One region of the Gluconobacter sp. GP1 genome, then DNA from elsewhere that is predicted to be linked to it. Evidence: riboswitches for the same ligand, from Rfam matches in the RefSeq annotation. Region 1 holds a riboswitch; the other holds the start of a gene.
What was found. Region 1 has a riboswitch for thiamine pyrophosphate ahead of R5H23_RS08800 (TonB-dependent receptor domain-containing protein). Riboswitches for the same ligand answer to the same signal wherever they lie in the genome.
Positions count from the first base shown of each region.

Region 1 (9,810 bases):
TGCTGGTGGCATGAACGGGGATCAGTTCCTGATCCGCGGTTTTCAGGCCCAGAATGATATCTATGAAGATGGACTGCGGGACTTCGGTGTCTATTCCCGCGACTCATTCAATTTCGAAACTGTGTCCGTCATCAAGGGACCGTCTTCCGAAGTGTTTGGGAATGGCACGACGGGCGGTGCCATCAATATGGTGACCAAAACTCCTGGTTTGAAAAATTACTACTCCGCTGATTTTTCAGGCGGTTCAGGCAGTTATTATCGTGGCACATTGGATGTGAACCAGAAAATCAATGACTCTACGGCCTTCCGCATTACAGGAATGGGCGATGAGCATAATGTTGTGGGACGAGATTATATCTTCTCTCATCGCTGGGGTGTTGCTCCGTCTCTTGCATTCGGGATTGGCAAGAGGACAACGCTTGTTCTGCAATACATGCACCAGCAGGAAAACTCAGTGCCTGATTTCGGTGTTCCGGTTGTCACGAAACCGGGGGCAAAGTATGGGCAGCCTATTACGGAATACGGTATCCGCCGGACGAACTGGTACGGCACGGATAACGACCAGAACGCCACAAATTCCAACATGGAAACAGCGCGGTTCAGCTTCAAACTGAACAGGCATGTCACGTTCTATGATGATTTGCGGGGCGGTGAGTATTATCGCTCTTTCGCGGCCTCAAAAGCGACCTGCGATACGACGTGTGTGAACAACTACTTCAACGGGGATGCTTCAAAAGCACTCGTTGCACGGTCCGGGCCAGTAGGTGCGGGAGCGGGCACAGGAGCCGGAACCTACATGGCGCCGCTGCCGTATGAGCAAACGAGTTGGTCTGTGCAGAATGTCGGCTCAATGGTTGCAGACTTCCATACAAGCTTTCTTCGGCATCAGGTTGTCGCCGGGTTTGATGTCGAACGCGTCAATGATGTTCGCTCACAGTCGACGTATCTGAAGCCAAAACCGTATGCGAACCTGGTTAATCCGAAGGGGAACGTCGGCAATCTTGATCTGGTACCGGGTGATATGAACCCGGCCGGTCTGGTGTCTCTGGGGTCACTGGGGGCGAAGTCGCATAGCAATGGCTACGGGTTCGATACTGGCCTGTTCCTGTTCGATCAGATCTGGTTCACCAAGTGGCTTTCTGTGAAAGGGGGCTTCCGCTGGGATCGTTGGCAAACGAGCTACAGCCTGACGGGAGGCAATGTCGCGAAGAACCCCGATCAGCATTTTCATGACGTGACGGGCGTGTTCAATCCGAATGCCAGCCTCGTTGTCACGCCGGACGACCATCAGACTTATTATTTTACATGGGCCAATTCCACGACCCCGATGGGAATGTACGTCACCAATGGGTCTGTTCCCATCCGTCCGGGGACCAATTCTTTTGCCAGTCCTGAGAAAGCTCAGCTTTATGAGCTTGGCGCCAAGTACAGCATTCTCCATGACCGGTTGGGTCTGACGGCCTCTTTGTTCCGTCTGGACAAGGGTAATGCATTGAACGCTGATCCGGTGACGGGTGAAATTCAGGGCTCTTCTGACCGGCAGCGTAATCAGGGTCTGGAACTGTCTGTCGGCGGTGTCATTCTGCCGGGCTGGAACGTGTCAGCGACCTATGCCCTTTATGATAGCAGCACGACGTCTTCTGCGACCAAGGCGAACCGCGGCAAGAATGTTCAGTATGTGCCACACAATCAGGCAACCCTCTGGTCAGCGTACAGCGCTTTCCCGGACAAGCCCTATAACCTGACAGTTGGTGGTGGGCTGACCTGGCGTGAGCATGTCTGGCTCGATACCGCCAATACTCTGCGTGCTCCGGCAAATCTGGATTTCAGTGCCATGATTTCCCATCGCTTTAACCGGCACTGGAAAATCTCCATGAATGGCTACAATCTTGCCAATAAACTCAATTACCAGAGCCTTTTCTCGAACCGTGCGACCCCCTCTGCAGGGCGTATGTTCCTGGGCGAAGTCAGCGTTGCGTATTGAGCGGCCAGGTTTTCGATTTGGAGCCAGCGCTTGGCGTAATGGGAAAACGCATTTTGTTTTCCCATTACGCTTGGGAGGCTTTTTGCCATTTGCGCAGCCCATGAACCGCCAGAACGACGAATATCGCGTAAAGGGCGGCTGTCGGATAAAGGTCGCGACTGACGAACATGGCAACATAAGCTGTGTCGATCACGATCCAGCAGGCCCAGCTGATCGTATGCCGCCGCGCAGCCCAGATCTGTGCAACCAGACTGTAACTGCTGAGCAGGGCATCCGCCACGGGGGTGGGATCGTCTGTAAAGCGAGCCAGACAGAAAGCCCACAGTCCGCCCCCAAGTGCGCCTATCAGAAGGCCAAAGAGTAACCCGCGTTCCGAAAGTGGCCGAATATGCAGGGTCTCATCCCCCTGCGCACCGTCTTTCATCCAGCGCCACCACCCATAGAGCAGGCAGCCACAGAATACGGCCTGAAGGCAGGCGTCGGCGTAAAGATGGGCTTTAAAAAACACCCATCCGTATAAGAGAGCGGCAAGAAGAGAGAGCGGCCAGCAAGCCATAGTGCGGCGTGCCGTCAGCCACACGCCGATGGCACTCAGAAGGGCCGCGATGAGTTCCGTCAGGGACATGCGGCAATGGCATCCAGAGTTTCGCGGAGCCAGTTCATAAGGTGTTGACCGTCACGGCCTGCAAACCAGTGTGCATGGCCTAAAAGATAGTCTGCGTAGGCGACATGGGCTGATGCCCTATCCTGAACAAGCGTGCTGTAATACGCGACCTCAGACAATGCGAATTCGACATGAACAAGCGGCAGGAACGCAACGACCAGTTCGCGTTCTCGCAAAGTGAGGGGACGGACACGGTGATAGCCCGCTAACAGGGCGCTCAGCTGGTTCCATGAGACAGCAAAGTGCGAGGACAGCCAAGAGATGGCAGTGCGCTCGATCGCCACCGCGAGATCGTAAGCAGCGCAGGTGCGATCAGACATACCAAAATCAAAGATCCCGCAGATTTCGGCGTCTGGAGTGGCGGACGTCCAGAACTGGTTAGACGGATGCCAGTCTCCGTGTCCCCAACAGGGGATAATCTCCGTCAGGAGTGGTCGCAGTTTTGCGTGGAAAGGTTCCAGGACACTTAGGGCCTGCTGCCAAGCCTCTGGATTCAGCGTCATGTTGAGGCCCGGTTGAGACGCAGCCCAATGACGGATGCCAGTCTCAAGATCGGGGTTGGTAATAGCGTTGAAGCTGGATAGCAAAAGCCGATCAGGCCGGGCGGGGGCGGCGTAATCTGTCGCTGCAAGATGAAGACGGGCGAGTGTGCCGCCAGCGGTATGCGCATGTTCTGAACAGAGAAACGGCTCCCAGGACTGAACATCTCGATAAAGATCCAAGCCGGGTAAGGGAGGAAAAACCTCATAAACCCAACTATGATCTGTCAGAGCGCAGTGTTGTTCCCGCGTTGTAAGCGCCGCCGTGACGGGTAAGTCATGGCGGCTAAGATGCGTCATGAAAGCGTGTTCTTCCGTCAGGGCGTTCTGATCGCGAAGGCGTGGATCATGACGCTTTAGAAAAAGCACCGTGCCGTCGGTAAGGCGGGTCAGGGCTGTCGCGGAGAACGGGCGTTGTCCATGCCACAGAACAGTTTCTGGAACGGCCGAGTTGGGAAAAAACGCCAGAACACGTTTCGCCTCGGCGAGTGTTAGAGGCGGCCAGTGCCGTTCAGCCTGCACACCATTGACGCCGAACTGTCCGGGAGCAGTCACGGGTTCAGAAGCCTGTGGACGCTGTGAACAGGGCTGCGAAACCGCCGCCGATGTAATAACTCGGGGCGCTCCCGCTGATCGTGCTGCCGTAAATGCCAGTCGTGTCCTTTGCGTTCAGGGTCGGGCTGGCAACGCCGGACAGGGAGCGCTCATTGGTGATGTTGATGAAGTTCAGGCGCAGGGTTGGTTTGTGCAGGCGAGACAGATCACCGAAGCGGTAGCCGACGGAAATATCGCCGGTCGTTCGGTCTGACATCCGCTCATCATTCATGAACGTTGCGTATTGGTGCCCGGTGTAATGCAGGGTGGCCACGCCGAAGATATGCCCGTCATCGTAACTGATGCCAGCCGCGGCCTGAAGTGTCGGGCTGCGAACGGCGATTTTGCCTTTGGTCGGCAGAAGATCGCCGCCGGAGGCAATGTTGTTATCAATGGTGGCGTGCAGATACTCGCCGGAAACATAGGGGCTGAAGTGGTGCCAGGGGCGCAGGCCGATTTCCACATCCACACCGCGGGAGGTTTGGCCGCCGGCATTCATGGTCGTCTGAATGATGGAGCCGTTCTGGGAGGCGAGTGTTGAGATCTGGCGGTTGGTGAAATTGTAGTTGAACAGCGTCAGGCTGCCGATGATCCATTGTCCTGTGCGGCGATATCCCAGTTCTTCGGAAATGGAATATTCGTTGCGGACATCCGCGCTGCCGGTTGTCGCGAGTGCGCCGGAGGTTGGGTCGTAGGTGTTGTAAAGCGCCGTCTGGTCTGGCGCGCGGAAATTGGTCGTGGCGTTAAAGAAGATCTGGTTCTGCTCATCAATGCGCCAGCGGACGCCAAGACGCGGCAGAGGCTCCATGCTGTTTGACGCCACACGATACTGAGGGCCGGGAACATTGTTCGTGCCAGCGCGGCTCATCATAACGGCCTTGAAACCCGCTTCGATGGTCAGGCGATCATGCAGGAGCGAGATATGATCGCCCAGATACAGTGCGTTGGTCTGGGAAATAGTGTGGAAGCTGCCGCCCAGCAGTTTCTGCCCGTCCGCAAGATGGATCAGGCTACGGCTGTTTTCCGCCCAGATATCGCCTGAGGCGCCGGTGGCAGAAACGGTTGTGAAGGGCTGCTGCTCGTTGTCGTCTCCGTAATCGTACCAGTAACCGAGGACGAAGTCGTTCCAGCCGGTTTTGTAATGCAGGGTGGAATTGAATCCGGAGCGATAACTGCGTTGCGTGTAGTTGGCACGCACGACAGCGGTTCCATCCTGTGCATTGGGCAGCGTGAGCGTGTCACTCAGGGGCTGAGTGCCGTTATAGAGTCCGGTTTCCGTCAGTGTGGAGCCACCCGGAACGTTGCCATAGGCGAACTGTGCGTAGGGTGTGACGTCCAGGGAAAGCTTATGCGTCAGATGCAAGTGGACGGGCGCTCCTGCATAGAAGGTGCGTTCTGGCGCACGCCACAGACGCCAGTAATTGACGGCATTGTCTGCGTTGGAGGCGTCATAATGGCCTGCAAGGTTGTTCGCGCCATGAATGCCATCGGCTTTCCAGCTTTCCATCGTAACCTGCGGATAATAGCTGGTGACGGTGGTGTTGAAGGAGCCAATGAGGCTGGCGCGGTTGCCCTGGCCCCATTCCTTCAGGAATTTGAAATCGACATGCTGGCGTTTGTCCCGCCCCGGTCCGCGCCAGTTGTCGCTGGCACTGTGGGAATAGGACACAAAGCCACGGATGCCGGAATTTCCGATGTTGCCTGTTTCAAGGCGAATGAATTCGCGGTTGGTGTCGAAGGAGCCATAGGAGACGCTGGCGAAACCCCCTGCCTTCTGTGACGGATCGAGAAAGGACAGGCTCATCAGCCCCCCGGCAGCGTTTAAGACAGGGCTGTCCAGATCTGCGGAACCCTGGGCGAGCGCGACCTGACTGTAGTTTTCGCTGTCAGCGAACTGGCTCGGATAGCCGGAATAATAGGCGACATCGTTTAGCGGTGTGCCTTCCAGCACATAGCCGATAGCATCATTGTTTAGGCCGCGAACGGTCAGGTTGGTGTTGGGCGAAAAGCCGAACGGATCGGATGTGGCGACATTCGCACCGGGCAGCATGGAGGCGAGCTGATAGGCCGTCGCCATCGGGGGTTGCTTGTCCATGTAGTCGCGGCCGACTGTGCTGATAGAGCGCACGCTGTTTTCCGGTCGGATCAGTCCGCCGCCGGGCTGATGTCCGGGCGCACTGTCAGAAACGCGGTGAACCGTGATGTGCTCGGCCTTCGGGGCTACGGGCGCAGGTGGGGTAAGGGCTGTGGTATCCGCCGCGCGCACTGTACCGGCACAAACGGTCAGGCCGAGCAGGAAGACAGGAACCTGGCGGGATTTGCGCGCAAATACGGTGGTCATGATGGTGCTGTCCCGCCTGCAATACTGCGATCCCCCATGCGCAGCGGGGACGACGAGAGACACCGAAAATCCAGTCTGTGGATCTGTCAGTAGCCACCATCCCTCCGCCAGCATGAACTGGATCAGGTTCTATGGGTCACTGCGCTGGTATGGCTCTAAAGCGCATACCCTCAGCAGTCTCTCAGCCCTTTGTCAGGGCACCCCAAGGTGAAGAAGCACTCCTTCATGGGCTGCGAGAGAATGTCAATAAATTCCGTAAGGCGTGGGGCGATCAAAATTTCGTCGGGAGGGATGGAGCGGCGATGCAGAGCAGGATAGAGTATTGTTATAAGATAACATTTCTAGGATCTGTCATGCGTGTTGTGAAGCGCCTGTTACCTACTCTGCTCATTGCAGGCACAGCCCTCGGTTCAGCTCAGGCCGAGGAAGGAATGTGGACGTTCGATCATCTGCCAGCCCGTCAGTTGAAGCAGCAATATGGCTTCGAGCCTTCGGCTGAATGGATCAACCACGTCATTCAGTCTTCAGCACGTCTGGCAGAAGGATGCTCGGCGTCTTTTGTTTCTGGTGACGGGTTGGTGATGACAAATCATCATTGTGCCAATACCTGCCTGACCGACCTATCGGACAAGACGCACGATTATTTTCATGATGGTTTTTCGGCAGAAGATGTTTCCAAAGAGCCGCAATGTCCGGGTATGGAGCTGGATCGTCTGGATCAGGTGAAAGACGTGACAGGCCGTGTCGCTGATATGACCTCAGGCAAGCATGGTGCGGATTATGCAAAGGCGCTTCAGGCTGCCAGTAGCGTTCTGACGAAGGAATGTGCGGGCGGAGACGCAACACACTGGCGGTGTGATGTTGTGACGCTCTATCACGGTGGTCAAACTGCGCTCTATCGCTATCGTCGATATCAGGATGTGCGTCTTGTGATGGCGCCGGATCAGGATATCGCATTTTTCGGTGGCGATCCGGATAACTTTACCTTCCCACGGTATGATATCGACCTGTCGATGTTGCGGGTGTTTGAGGACGGTAAGCCGGTCCACACACCTTTCTTCAAGTTTGACCCGAAAGGGCCAAAAGCAGGAGAGTTGGTGTTCACGTCTGGTAATCCGGGGCGAACGCAGCGGTCTCTTCCGGCCAGTGCATTGACGTTCCAGCGGGACGTTATCCTGCCAACCATCATTGGGGTGTATTCTACCAGCGAAGGGGCGCTCTGGCAGTATTCGCGTGAAAGCAAGGAACATCTGATTGAAGCGCAAAATACGCTGTTCGGCGTTCAGAACGGCCTGAAATCTCTGTCGGGCACCGTGAAGGCTCTGCGGGAACCCGGCGTGATGGAAAAGCGTGAAGCGGAAGATCGCGCTCTTCAGGCCTGGATTGATGCGGATGCCGAGCGCCGCAAAATCTATGGCGAGCCGTTCAAAAAAGTGGAGGCTGCACTGGCCATACAGCGCCAGTCTTATGGCCATGATTTTGCCATTGCCCGTACAGTTCATGGCCTGCTCGGTGATGCTGTCATGCTGGTATCAGCCGCGCAGGAGCGACAGAAGCCGGATGCCGAGCGTCGTGCGGGCTACCGCGATGCCGAACTGGCTGAACTTGAAGCTGAAATTTCTGCCAAAGTGCCGGTGCATGTCGATTTGGAAACCATGACGCTGGCTTTGGGTATGACCACGATGCGACAGATGCTGGGTGAGGACGATGCTGCCGTGCATCTGGTTCTGGGCACAAAAAGCCCGGATGAACGCGCGGCAGAACTGATGCAGGGAACAAAACTTGCTGATCCTGCGCAGCGCCTTGCGTTGTATAAGGGCGGTGCAAAGGCCATTCAGGCTTCTACGGACCCGATGATTGTTCTAGCCCGTCAGTTGCAGCCGGTTCTGGATGTGATCCGCAATCGAAGCCGTGATCAGATCGAGGCGCCAATGCACGAAGCTCAGGGTGCGATTGCCCGTGCCCAGTTTGCGCGCGCTCAGGCAGAAGGAAGGGCAGATACGCTTTATCCGGATGCTACATTCTCACCAAGACTGTCTTACGGCACCGTCAAAGGTTGGCAGGAGGGTGCCACGACGATTGCGCCCTTCACAAATTTTGCCGGGATGTACAAACATGCGACCGGGAGCGATCCGTTCCGCCTCCCGCAGGTCTGGCTGGATGCGAAGCCTCATCTGACACTGTCCACGAATCTCGATTTTGTTTCGACGAATGATATTGTGGGTGGAAATTCAGGCTCGCCGGTCATTAACCGGCAGGGCAATGTGGTGGGTCTGATTTTCGACGGTAATCTCGATAGTCTGGCTGGCGATCTTTATTACGATGGCGAGCGCAATAGAGCGGTTTCGACGGATACAAGCGCCATCATGGCTGCACTCAAGACTGTCTATCATGCCGATGCCCTTGCTCAGGAACTGGAACAGGGACACCTGTAATCATGATGTGAGGGTCATTCCTGCGGAATAACCCTCGACATCCAATGTAAGATTCCTGACAGTGGGTGGATGCCAGTCTGTCCGTCTTCCTGTTGTTTTCAGCCTGGAGTGTCCCCTGATGCTGGGTGACACTTTCCGCTCTCTGGGGCGGCGCAATTATCGTGTCTGGGTCTGGGGAGCACTGTTCTCCAACATCGGAACATGGATGCAGTTCACGACGCAGGACTGGCTTGTTCTCACTGAATTGACCCATCACGATGCCATGGCCATTGGCATCGTGATGGCCCTCCAGCTTGCCCCGCCTCTTTTGCTTATGCTCTGGACCGGACTGATTGCTGACCGGGTTGAGAAGCATCGCTTTCTGCTTTTTACACAAGGTGCTCTGGGTGTGCTGGCTGTTGCACTGGGTCTTCTCGTCGTTACGGGATCGGTCCGTCTCTGGCAGGTGGATCTGTTTGCTTTCCTGAGTGGTTGTGTCGCCGCGTTTGACAGTCCTGTTCGTCAGACGTTTGTCGGTGAGTTGGTGGGAGAGACTGACCTTCCAAATGCCGTGGCCATCAATTCCATGTCCTATAATGCTGGACGGATGATCGGGCCTGCGGTCGCAGGGTTCTGTATTGCGGAAATTGGTTCAGGCTGGTCGTTTGTTTTAAACGGGCTTTCGTTTTTCGGTGTCATGGGCTCTTTGCTCTTTATTCGCCGTGAAGACCTGTTTCGGCATGCCAAAGCGAGAGAAACCGAGCGCAACGCCCTGACCAGCGGACTGCGCTACGTCTGGGCGCGCGAGGATCTTCGGACCATTCTGATTATGTTGTTCATTATCGGAGCGTTTGGTCTCAATTTCCCGATCTTTATTGCGACCATGGCAGTTGGCGTGTTTCACGTCGGCGCGCATGGCTATGGAATTCTGAATTCCGCCATGGCCGTGGGCACCATTCTGGGGGGCTTTCTGGCAGCAGGCCGTAAAAAGGCAGATTTTGATGTTCTGCTGAATGGCTCATTGATTTTTGGTGTGGGGTGCCTGTTGGGAGCATTGGCCCCGACATACTGGCTTTTTGCCTGCACGTTGCTCATTACCGGCGTATCATCTCTTACATTTACAGCCACCAGTAACAGCTTCATGCAGCTCTCGAGCGACCCATCCATGCGAGGGCGCGTGCTGGCTATCCGGTTTGCTGTTTTTGCAGGATCATCCCCATTTGGTGCCCCTGTTGTGGGATGGGTTGCCAATTATTTTGGGCCACGGTGGTCCC
Region 1 covers NZ_JASGXC010000003.1:127,117-136,926, reverse strand. Annotated here, with positions in the region: gene R5H23_RS08815 (TonB-dependent receptor domain-containing protein) at 1-1,984, shown strand, start outside; gene pnuC (nicotinamide riboside transporter PnuC) at 2,049-2,609, opposite strand; gene R5H23_RS08805 (phosphotransferase) at 2,600-3,742, opposite strand; gene R5H23_RS08800 (TonB-dependent receptor domain-containing protein) at 3,747-6,122, opposite strand; TPP riboswitch at 6,205-6,337, opposite strand; gene R5H23_RS08795 (S46 family peptidase) at 6,476-8,557, shown strand; gene R5H23_RS08790 (MFS transporter) at 8,676-9,810, shown strand, end outside.

Region 2 (9,810 bases), on a different contig from region 1:
TCTCGTATTTCTTCAACGGTGGCCCCGGTGCCGCAACAGCCTACCTGAACCTTGGCGCCGCAGGCCCGGTCGCCCTGACCATGCCTCCCAAGGATGCAACCGACGGCACCCACGCGAAGCTTGGTGACAATCCGGATAGCTGGCTTCCATTCACGGACATGGTCTTCTTCGATGCCGTGGGCACGGGCTATTCCCGCCCGCTCGATACGGCCAAAGCTGGAGACCAGTTCTACGGCGTCAAACAGGACGCCAGCACGTTTGCCAAGGCCATCCAGCTCTGGACAGCCAAGAACAGTCGCCAGTCCTCACCGCATTATCTGGTGGGTGAAAGCTATGGTGGCATCCGCTCCATTCAAGTCGCCAATGCGCTTCAGATGGAACAGGGAATTCTGTTGAACGGCGTCGTGATGCTGTCGCCTGCCATCGAGATGCCGCTTCTGGACACGGACGAGAACCCTCTGTCTGCTGCCCTCATGATCCCCAGCCTGATTTCGGCGCATGAAAGCCCGAACGTCACCCAACAGTCGGCTGATGCAGCGTATGAATGGGCGATGGGCACTTATCTTCCCAAGGTTGCGGGCAAAATTCCCAGTGGCGAAGACGGAAAGACATTCTACGCCGAAGTCGCTCACCGTACGGGTCTTCCGGAAGATGTGGTGACACGCCAGCATGGTGTGCCGGCTATCGGGTCGCATGACGTCATGTCCCAGAACGGTCGCCTTCACGGCCTGTATGACTTTACGCAGACGATTGCCGACCCTGCGGCAGACGGTCTGGACGAGAGCCCTGACCCAACGCTGTTTGGCTTTGGCCGGGCCTATGGCAACGCGTTCTCTGGTTATGCCGCCAACGACCTCGGTTTCCAGACTCCGCTGACCTATGATCTGCTCTCCTTCAAGGTCAATTCAAGCTGGAAATGGAGCGAGAACGGCCCCGCTCCCATCCATCAGATTCCGGTTCTGAACCGTCTTCTGGCGCTTGATCCCGGTCTGCGTGTGTTCGTTGCAAACGGGTACTACGATCTTGCCTGCCCATTCGGTACAGCCCGCTGGATGAAGGACCATCTGACGGTCGGAGCAGACCGCGTTTCCCTGCATCTCTATCAGGGTGGCCACATGCTCTATACGCGCCCGGCCAGCCGTCATGCCCTGTCTCTGGACGTCGCATCCTGGATGCAGCAGGACGCAATCCAGCAGTAAGCCAAATTGACAACAGGGGGCCGAAAACCTTAAGGTTCACGATATATTCCTGTTGAATTGTCGTATTTTCACAGGGGTTTGCTTTTCGAGCAGCCCCTGCCTAGATGACAAGACCAAACACTTTCTGCATTTCCGCCAAGAGGGATTTTCAGACCTTGACCTTATCGTCGAAGATCTCTCTCCAGTCGGGGCAGCCCCTTTCAGATGCGCTGCTCACATCCTGTGATCGTGAGCAGATCCATCGCCCGGATGCGATCCAGCCCTACGGGCTTCTCCTGATTGCCAAGGCCGATACTCTTCAGATTATTGCCGGCGCAGGCGATCTGGAAGCGCGCCTCAATCCGAACTGGCTGGGCCAGAGCCTACCTGATCTTCTGAACATTCCAGCGGATGGGCTGAAACAGTCAGGCGGCAAGGCCCTGAATAATACCCGGGTCTCCGGCCTGCAGGATGAGACGTTCAATGCCCAGTTCCACGTCTCTGGCGAGCACCTTCTGGTCGAGCTGGAGCCTCTGGACAGTCGTAATTTCCTGACGTGGGAAATCTTCAGCCAGATTGATGCCACAGCTGATCGTTTCGAGCGTTGCCCGGACATTGCCGCCGTGTGCCATCACGGCGCACAGGTCTTCGCGAAGCTGACCGAATTTGATCGTGTGCTTGTCTACCGCTTTCAGGAAGACGGCTCTGGCTGCGTGATGGGGGAAAAGCGCAATGAGGCTTTCCCATCCCTCATGAACCACCACTTTCCGGCCAGCGATATTCCCCGGCAGGCGCGTGCGCTTTATCTGCGCAACCGTATCCGTGTCATTCCAGACATTCATTATGAAGCTGCCCCTATTCGCCCCGTTGAGGCTGGCACCACAGGCATCGACCTGAGTGATGTTCAGCTTCGCAGCATCTCACCCGTTCATTTGCAATATATGTCGAACATGGGCGTGGCGGCCTCAGCCTCCATCTCCCTGGTTGTGGACGGCATTCTGTGGGGCATGATCACCTGCCACAACGCGACACCGCGCATTCTCTCCGAGGACATCAGAGCCGCATGCCGGACGCTCGCTGGCGTCATGTCACGTCAGCTTCGGAACAAGGAAGAACTCATCACGTATCAGGAGCGTCTGCGCCTGAGGAATGCGATTGAGTTCGCGACGTCCCATTTCGACCCTGCCGCGTCCGTAAAGGACAACCTGCAGCGATCCGTCACGGAGTTACGCAGCCTGTTTCCCTGCGATGGCTTTGCAGTCATTGATCAGAAAGAGATCAAAACGTCTGGCAAGGTTCCTGAACATTCGGATCTCCTGGCCATTCGTGACTGGCTCCGCCTGGGCAGCAACGGCGGGATTTTCTGTAGCTCCTGCCTGGGCAAGGACTACCCTCCCGCAGAAATGTGGCCCGAGGCTTCTGCCGGAATTCTGGCCATCACACTGCCTTTCCGAACCTCCCTGACGCTTGTCTGGAGCCGGGTCGAGATCGTTCAGGTCATTGAGTGGGCTGGCAATCCTCACAAGGGAGCGCCTGACCACGACGGGATTCTGCATCCTCGCAAATCTTTTGAGTCCTGGGAGCAGACCGTTCTGGGTCATTCCCATCGATGGACGACAGAACAGAAGCAGGCTGCCCGTCGTCTCCGCCGCAGCCTGATTGCCGATTATCAGACCCAGCAACTCCGTGAGCTGAATGCGACCCTGACGGCAACAGTTCAGGAGCGCGAAAGCCTGATTCAACAGAAAGACTTCCTGATCCGTGAGGTAAACCATCGTGTGCAGAATTCACTGCAAATGGTGGCATCTTTCCTGAAGCTTCAGGCCCGGACGTCCACGAACGAAGAAACCACCGAAGCCCTTTCTGAAGCCCAGCACCGAATTGCGGCCATCGGGCTGGTTCATCGGCGTCTGTATCGTGGCGATCAGATGGGCATGGTTGATCTGAGCCGCTACCTTGAAGAGTTGATGGAAGAGCTCTGCTCTTCACTTGGCGAGGAATGGCAGGCGCAACTTCGCATGGTTCTATCACCCGTCTCCATTTCGGCAGACCGCGCCATCAATGTAGGGCTGGTGCTGACGGAACTAGTCATCAATGCCAGCAAATATGCCTACGGTGGCCAGGCCGGTCCGCTTTACCTCTCGCTTTCCGTCACTGGCGACCGTCTGACGCTGACTGTTTCCGATCAGGGCCGTCATGATATCAATCTGAACGGAAATGGTTTCGGGACACGCATGATGAAGGCTGTCGTCGGAAGCCTTGGTGGTACCCTCACCTATACGCCGCTTTCCCCGGGCCTTGAGGCTGTCATGGCTGTGCCGCTCGACATCAACGGACCTGCCTCAGCGCATGAAGACATTCCTGACGGTCTGTATTCCTGAAAGCATCTTTCCGAGCACAAAAAAAGCGCCTGCTCCCTCATGAGAGCAGGCGCTTTTTTTATAAGGTCGCAATAGAGCGAATATCACTCAGGAAACCAGATTACCTTCTTTGTCCACGAGCGTGATCGGATAATCACCCGTGAAACAGGCATCGCAGTAGCGACCTGCGCCATCCGTACGACTTTCATGACCCAGCGCCCGATAGAGGCCATCAAAACTGATGAAGGCGAGGCTATCCACGCCAATAACGGCCGCCATTTCTTCCATCGTATGGGTTGCCGCCATCAGCTTGCTCTCTTCGGGCGTATCAATGCCATAGAAGCAAGGATGGCGCGTTGGCGGGGACGTAATGCGCATATGCACTTCCGTCGCACCGGCCGCGCGCACCATATCCACAATCTTGCGAGACGTCGTTCCACGTACAATCGAGTCATCGACCAGAACGACCCGACGTCCAGCCAGAACCGGACGATTGGCGGAATGCTTCATCTTCACGCCAAGATTCCGGATCTGATCCGTTGGCTCAATGAATGTCCGGCCGACGTAATGATTGCGGATAATGCCCAGCTCAAACGGGATACCGCTCTCAGCCGCATATCCGATCGCAGACGGTACGCCGGAGTCCGGCACTGGCACGACAACGTCTGCTTCGACTGCCGTCTCGCGTGCCAGCTCTGCACCGATGCGCTTGCGGGCTTCATAGACAGGCTGGCCTTCAAGCACTGAATCAGGCCGTGCAAAGTAGATGTATTCAAAAACACAGAAGCGCCCACCCTGATCGCCAAACGGGCGAAGGGACCGAAGCCCCTCAGAGTTTATCACCACGATTTCGCCGGGCTCGATGTCCCGAACATATTCCGCACCAATGATGTCGAGCGCACAGGTCTCACTGGAAAGAACCCAGCCACCATTCGAATCTTCGTAACCCGGCATCCGACCCAGAACCAGCGGACGAACGCCCAATGGGTCACGCATGCCAATCAGGCCGTCATCGGGCGTCAGGGTAATGAGGGAGTAAGCCCCCTTCACCTGCTTGACGGCGTCAATGAAGCGATCGAGCACGGTGGTATAGAGGGAAATGGCGATGAGATGGATGAAGACTTCCGTATCCGTGGAGGAATGGAAGATACATCCGCGCTTTACCAGCGCCTGCTTCAGTGTGGCAGAATTGGTCAGATTTCCGTTATGGGCAACGGCCAGACCACCGAACTCGTAATCCGCATACAGAGGCTGCACATTCCGGACATGCGTTCCGCCTGTGGTAGCGTATCGGTTATGACCGATGGCAACACTCCCAGGCAGCGTTGCCATGACACGGCTGTCTCCGAAGACATCACCGACCAGCCCCAGACCTTTGTGCTGATGGAACCGTTCGTTATCGAAACTGACGATTCCGGCAGCTTCCTGACCACGATGCTGAAGCGCATGGAGTCCAAGAGCGGTCAGGGCAGACGCATCAGGCACGCCCCAGACGCCGAAAACGCCACATTCCTCGTAAGGACGGTTGAGAGTATCGGAGGCAGTCATGCAGTTCGGCCTTTCCGGACTGGGTTCACAACGACGCGTCATGACCGCTTGTGGGCGGCGATGCAAGATGTGGTTGCAATGAATGTGGCAGATAACCGGCAAGTCGGGATGCTCCGGCCTCAATATATGGCCCGGTGAAGCTTCCCTGCATCAGGTAGGAGGTCCAGGACCCGAAAAAAGACCCCGCCAGCAGATAAAGTGCGATCAGCATCACATATCCGCGCAGAATGCCGAAAATAGCGCCCAATATGCGGTCTACGCCGCCAAAAAGAGTGCCCCTCACCGCTGCACCCACACGCCCGGCAATCGTCGTCAGCGTCAGCAGGATGACGATGAACAGGACTGCCGCGCTTGCGCTCTCCGCCAACCAGCTCTCATGCAGATAGGGAGAAATCCATGGAACCAGGGCAGCATGGAACCGATAGGTGAGAATGACGGCCGAAGCCCAGGCGACAAGCCCGGAAAGCTCTGTGGTAAAACCGCGTGTCAGCCCCCAAAGAGCAGACAGACCAATCACGATCAGCACGCCGATATCCAGCCGGCTCAGGTCATCCGGCGAAATATGAGACAGATCTGGAAGAGAGGGCATGGCTCAGGGCAATTTGGTGGAACGGTAGTGGCCGCCTTTACGCGGTCGGATGCCATTAGCACGAAGTTCTTCCGCAAGGCGGATTCTTTCGTTCAGTTCTGCCCAGACCTGATCAGCTTCAACGCCGCGAGCTTTCCACACCTTCTCAAGAAGACCGACGAAAGCCGCACTTTCACGGACCAAACCGGCGCGATCATTGACCATGACATGCAGAACGCAGTTTGAAGCCGAATTGCCCAGCCGGGTCGCCAGTTTCGTGACTTTGCGGGTTTTCCGGAATGGGAGAAGGTCTTCCTTAAGCGGCATCACTCTATGATGAGGGTGATGGCCTATGGACGCAAGGCCATCACCCTCAATCATTCCGCGTCAGGTGTTATTCCGCAATCGTTTCTACTTCATTTTCCGGAACATAAAGTTTTGCACCATGTTCCTGAAAGACTTCACTCATCTGCGCCATCCCATCCTGACGTTCTGCCTCACGGCGAATGTCATGGCTGATCTTCATGGAGCAGAACTTCGGGCCGCACATCGAACAGAAATGCGCCGTCTTGTGAGCCTCTTTTGGAAGCGTTTCGTCGTGGAAGCTCCGTGCCGTATCCGGGTCCAGCGCCAGATTGAACTGATCTTCCCACCGGAACTCGAACCGTGCACGGGACAGTGCGTCATCCCGCAACTGAGCTGCTGGATGCCCCTTTGCCAGATCAGCAGCATGAGCCGCAATCCGGTAGGTTATGACACCCGTCTTCACGTCTGAGCGGTCCGGCAGACCCAGATGCTCCTTCGGTGTCACGTAGCAAAGCATCGCCGTCCCGAACCAGCCAATCATGGCCGCCCCGATACCCGACGTGATGTGATCATAGCCCGGCGCAATGTCGGTCGTTAGCGGGCCAAGCGTATAGAACGGCGCTTCGCCACATTCCTTAAGCTGCTTGGTCATGTTGACCTTGATCTTGTGCATCGGCACATGACCTGGCCCTTCAATCATGACCTGGCAGCCCTTTGCCCAGGCCACTTTCGTCAGTTCACCCAACGTCGTCAGTTCAGCAAACTGCGCCGCATCATTTGCGTCGGCAATCGACCCCGGACGCAGCCCATCCCCCAGGGAAAAGGTGATGTCATACCGGCGCATGATGTCGCAGATTTCTTCGAAGTGCTCGTAGAGAAAGCTCTCACGATGATGCGCCAGACACCAGGACGCCATGATGGAGCCACCACGGGAGACAATTCCCGTCGTACGCTTTGCTGTCAGCGGGATGTGCTGAAGGCGGACACCAGCATGAATTGTGAAATAATCCACGCCCTGCTCGGCCTGTTCGATCAGCGTGTCGCGGAAGATCTCCCACGTCAGCTTCTCAGGAACACCATTCACCTTCTCCAGCGCCTGATACAGCGGCACCGTGCCGATCGGCACTGGAGAGTTCCGCATGATCCAGTCACGGATGTTGTGAATGTTTCGGCCTGTAGAGAGATCCATCACCGTGTCCGCGCCCCAGCGGATGGACCAGACCAGTTTTTCCACCTCTTCGGCCGCAGAAGACGTCACAGCCGAATTGCCGATATTGGCGTTCACCTTCACAAGGAAGTTGCGGCCAATAATAACCGGCTCAAGTTCCGGATGGTTGATATTGGCGGGAATGACAGCCCGCCCCCGCCCCACTTCTTCGCGCACGAATTCTGGCGTGATGAACGCTGGAATTTCCGCACCGAAATCTTCGCCATCTGCCCGGCGCTCTTCCGCTCCCTCTGCCATTTCAGCACGGCAGACGTTTTCGCGATGAGCAATATAGATCATCTCTTCCGTGATGATCCCGGCCCTTGCGTATTCATACTGCGTGACGTGCTGTGCACCCTCACCCGAATAGACTTCGTGCGGTGCCGGACACGCTGGAACAGCTTGCGCCTCGCTTGCGAAGCCGTTGTCTTCCGGCTTGACGGCCCGCGCTGCAACCCGCTCGAAGCCCCGCTTGGCAAGCCATTCTGCACGTGGAGCCGAGAGGCCCTTCGTCACATCAATCGTGACAGACGTGTCTGTATAAGGACCAGACGTGTCATAAACTCTGACAGGCGCTTCATTCGCTGACGGATGCAGCGCAATTTCGCGATATGGAACCAGAATATCCGGGCGTCCCGGCGCTTCGGACCACTTCTTGCAGGAACCCTGAATCGGGCCTGTCGTCACATGGCCTACAGCTGGTCTCTGGTTCAGATTTTGTGGAATGTCACCCATGTTCGCCCCCTCTGAGGCAGAGGGAGCAACAGCACGCACCGCTGGCAAAGCCAGTTTCGTTGTGTCTCAACACCATTCCCTCCGCCGGTTCTAACCGGATCAGGTTTCCCGGATGCAGGATGCACCCGGCAGGGTCGTCACACCGCAGACCTTACAGTCCTTCAGTGACCTCTCAGCTTCTTTTGGCGAAGCTCCCCCTGGTAGGGGCCACACTCATCGCATCAGCTTCGTCCTGTCAATGCGTTTCACCGTGAAGTGAGCCGGGGAAACAGCTATGACCTGCTTTACGTTTTGAGGAGACACGCTCTTGAACCTGTATGTTTTCTATCTCGGTGGCGCAGCACCCGGCGCGAACATCGAAGTTCATGATGTTCAGTTTGCAATCGCGAACAAGCCGGAAGATGCTTATCCATCACTTGCAGAACACTGGTTTGGGGTTCGGAATTCCCTGCACGTCGATGCCTACGGCATCATCACATGGGCGGACGGACACGCCGTCACACTCAGTCCTGAAAAACCTGCAGGCGCCCAATCACTCTATTTCATCAATATGGGTGGATATGCGGCCGGTGAGTTGAAGGAAGAGCACGCTTTTACCTTCCTCGTCGCCGCATCGGCAGAGGATGCCAAGGCAAAGGCCAAAAAGACCCTATTACCGGGCTATGACCATCGCCACCGCGACAACTTCATGGAAGTGGATGACTGCCTGCCTCTGGAACAGATTGACGGGCTTTATATCCATCTGACTCCACAGGACGACGGGCACCCTGTCACAGCGCTTTGGCAAGGCTACCGAAAGATCTGACGTCCCTGCGCTATATCTCACGGAGCTACTCATGCCTCACCAGATGCCGGTTTACCTGTTTTCCTACGGAACACTCCAGCAACCCGAGGTTCAGCTTTCCTCATTCGGTCGCCTGCTGCATGGCGAGGAGGATGCGATGACGGGCTATCAGGCGTCGATGATGGAAATCACGGATGCTGCTGTCATCAAGGCCAGCGGCAAACGCTTTCATCCTGTTATTCACCCGAGTGACAATCCACAGGACGAAATCACAGGGCAAGTCTTCTGCATCACTGAAGCTGAGCTTCTTGCTGCGGATGCTTATGAAGTGTCCAGCTACAAGAGGGTGCAAGTTACACTGCGCTCAGGCAAAAATGCGTGGGTCTACGTGCTCGCCTAACCAGCTTGGAATCAAAAAAGGCAGCCAGTGACCCGGCTGCCTTTTCCAGAATTCAGAACGCTGGCCTACCTGACTTCAGGCAGCCTCAGAGCGCTTGAGCTGACGTTCGCACCAAAGCGTAGAGAGTGCTTCAACCAGTTCGTCAATTGCTTCGTTTGTATGAAGCGGCGTCGGCGTCAGACGCAGACGCTCCGTTCCGCGCGGGACGGTCGGGAAATTAATCGGCTGGATATAATGCCCGAAGCGGTTCAGCAACTCATCGGAGAGATCCCGACATAGCTCAGCCTCGCCCACCATGACGGGTACGATATGGCTCGGATTGCCGACATGCGGAATGCCTGCCTTGTCCAGAGCGGCCCGCAGATAGGCTACAGCGCGCTGCTGTCCTTCACGTTCTGCGCTGCTGCGCTTGAGATAACGGACGCTGGCCAGCGCACCCGCAGCAATCATCGGCGGCAGAGCCGTGGAGAAAATGAAGCCTGAACCGAAAGAGCGCACGAAATCGCAAAGCGGTGCAGAGGCAGCAATATAGCCACCCACGACGCCATAACCCTTGCCGAGCGTCCCTTCGATCACCGTCAGACGATGGGACAGGCCCAGCTTCTCAGCAACGCCTGCACCGTGATCACCATACATGCCCACGGCATGAACTTCATCAAGGTAAGTCATGGCGCCGTATTTGTCGGCCAGATCACAGAACGCTTCGATCGGGGCGATATCGCCA
Region 2 covers NZ_JASGXC010000002.1:222,002-231,811, reverse strand. Annotated here, with positions in the region: gene R5H23_RS05630 (S10 family peptidase) at 1-1,199, shown strand, start outside; gene R5H23_RS05625 (histidine kinase dimerization/phosphoacceptor domain -containing protein) at 1,355-3,559, shown strand; gene purF (amidophosphoribosyltransferase) at 3,647-5,086, opposite strand; gene R5H23_RS05615 (CvpA family protein) at 5,112-5,675, opposite strand; gene R5H23_RS05610 (hypothetical protein) at 5,679-6,035, opposite strand; gene thiC (phosphomethylpyrimidine synthase ThiC) at 6,049-7,902, opposite strand; TPP riboswitch at 7,961-8,110, opposite strand; gene R5H23_RS05600 (DUF1543 domain-containing protein) at 8,210-8,707, shown strand; gene R5H23_RS05595 (gamma-glutamylcyclotransferase family protein) at 8,739-9,086, shown strand; gene hemA (5-aminolevulinate synthase) at 9,162-9,810, opposite strand, start outside.
Region 2: linked by a shared signal. The riboswitch ahead of thiC (phosphomethylpyrimidine synthase ThiC) and the one ahead of R5H23_RS08800 (TonB-dependent receptor domain-containing protein) in region 1 are both predicted to bind thiamine pyrophosphate.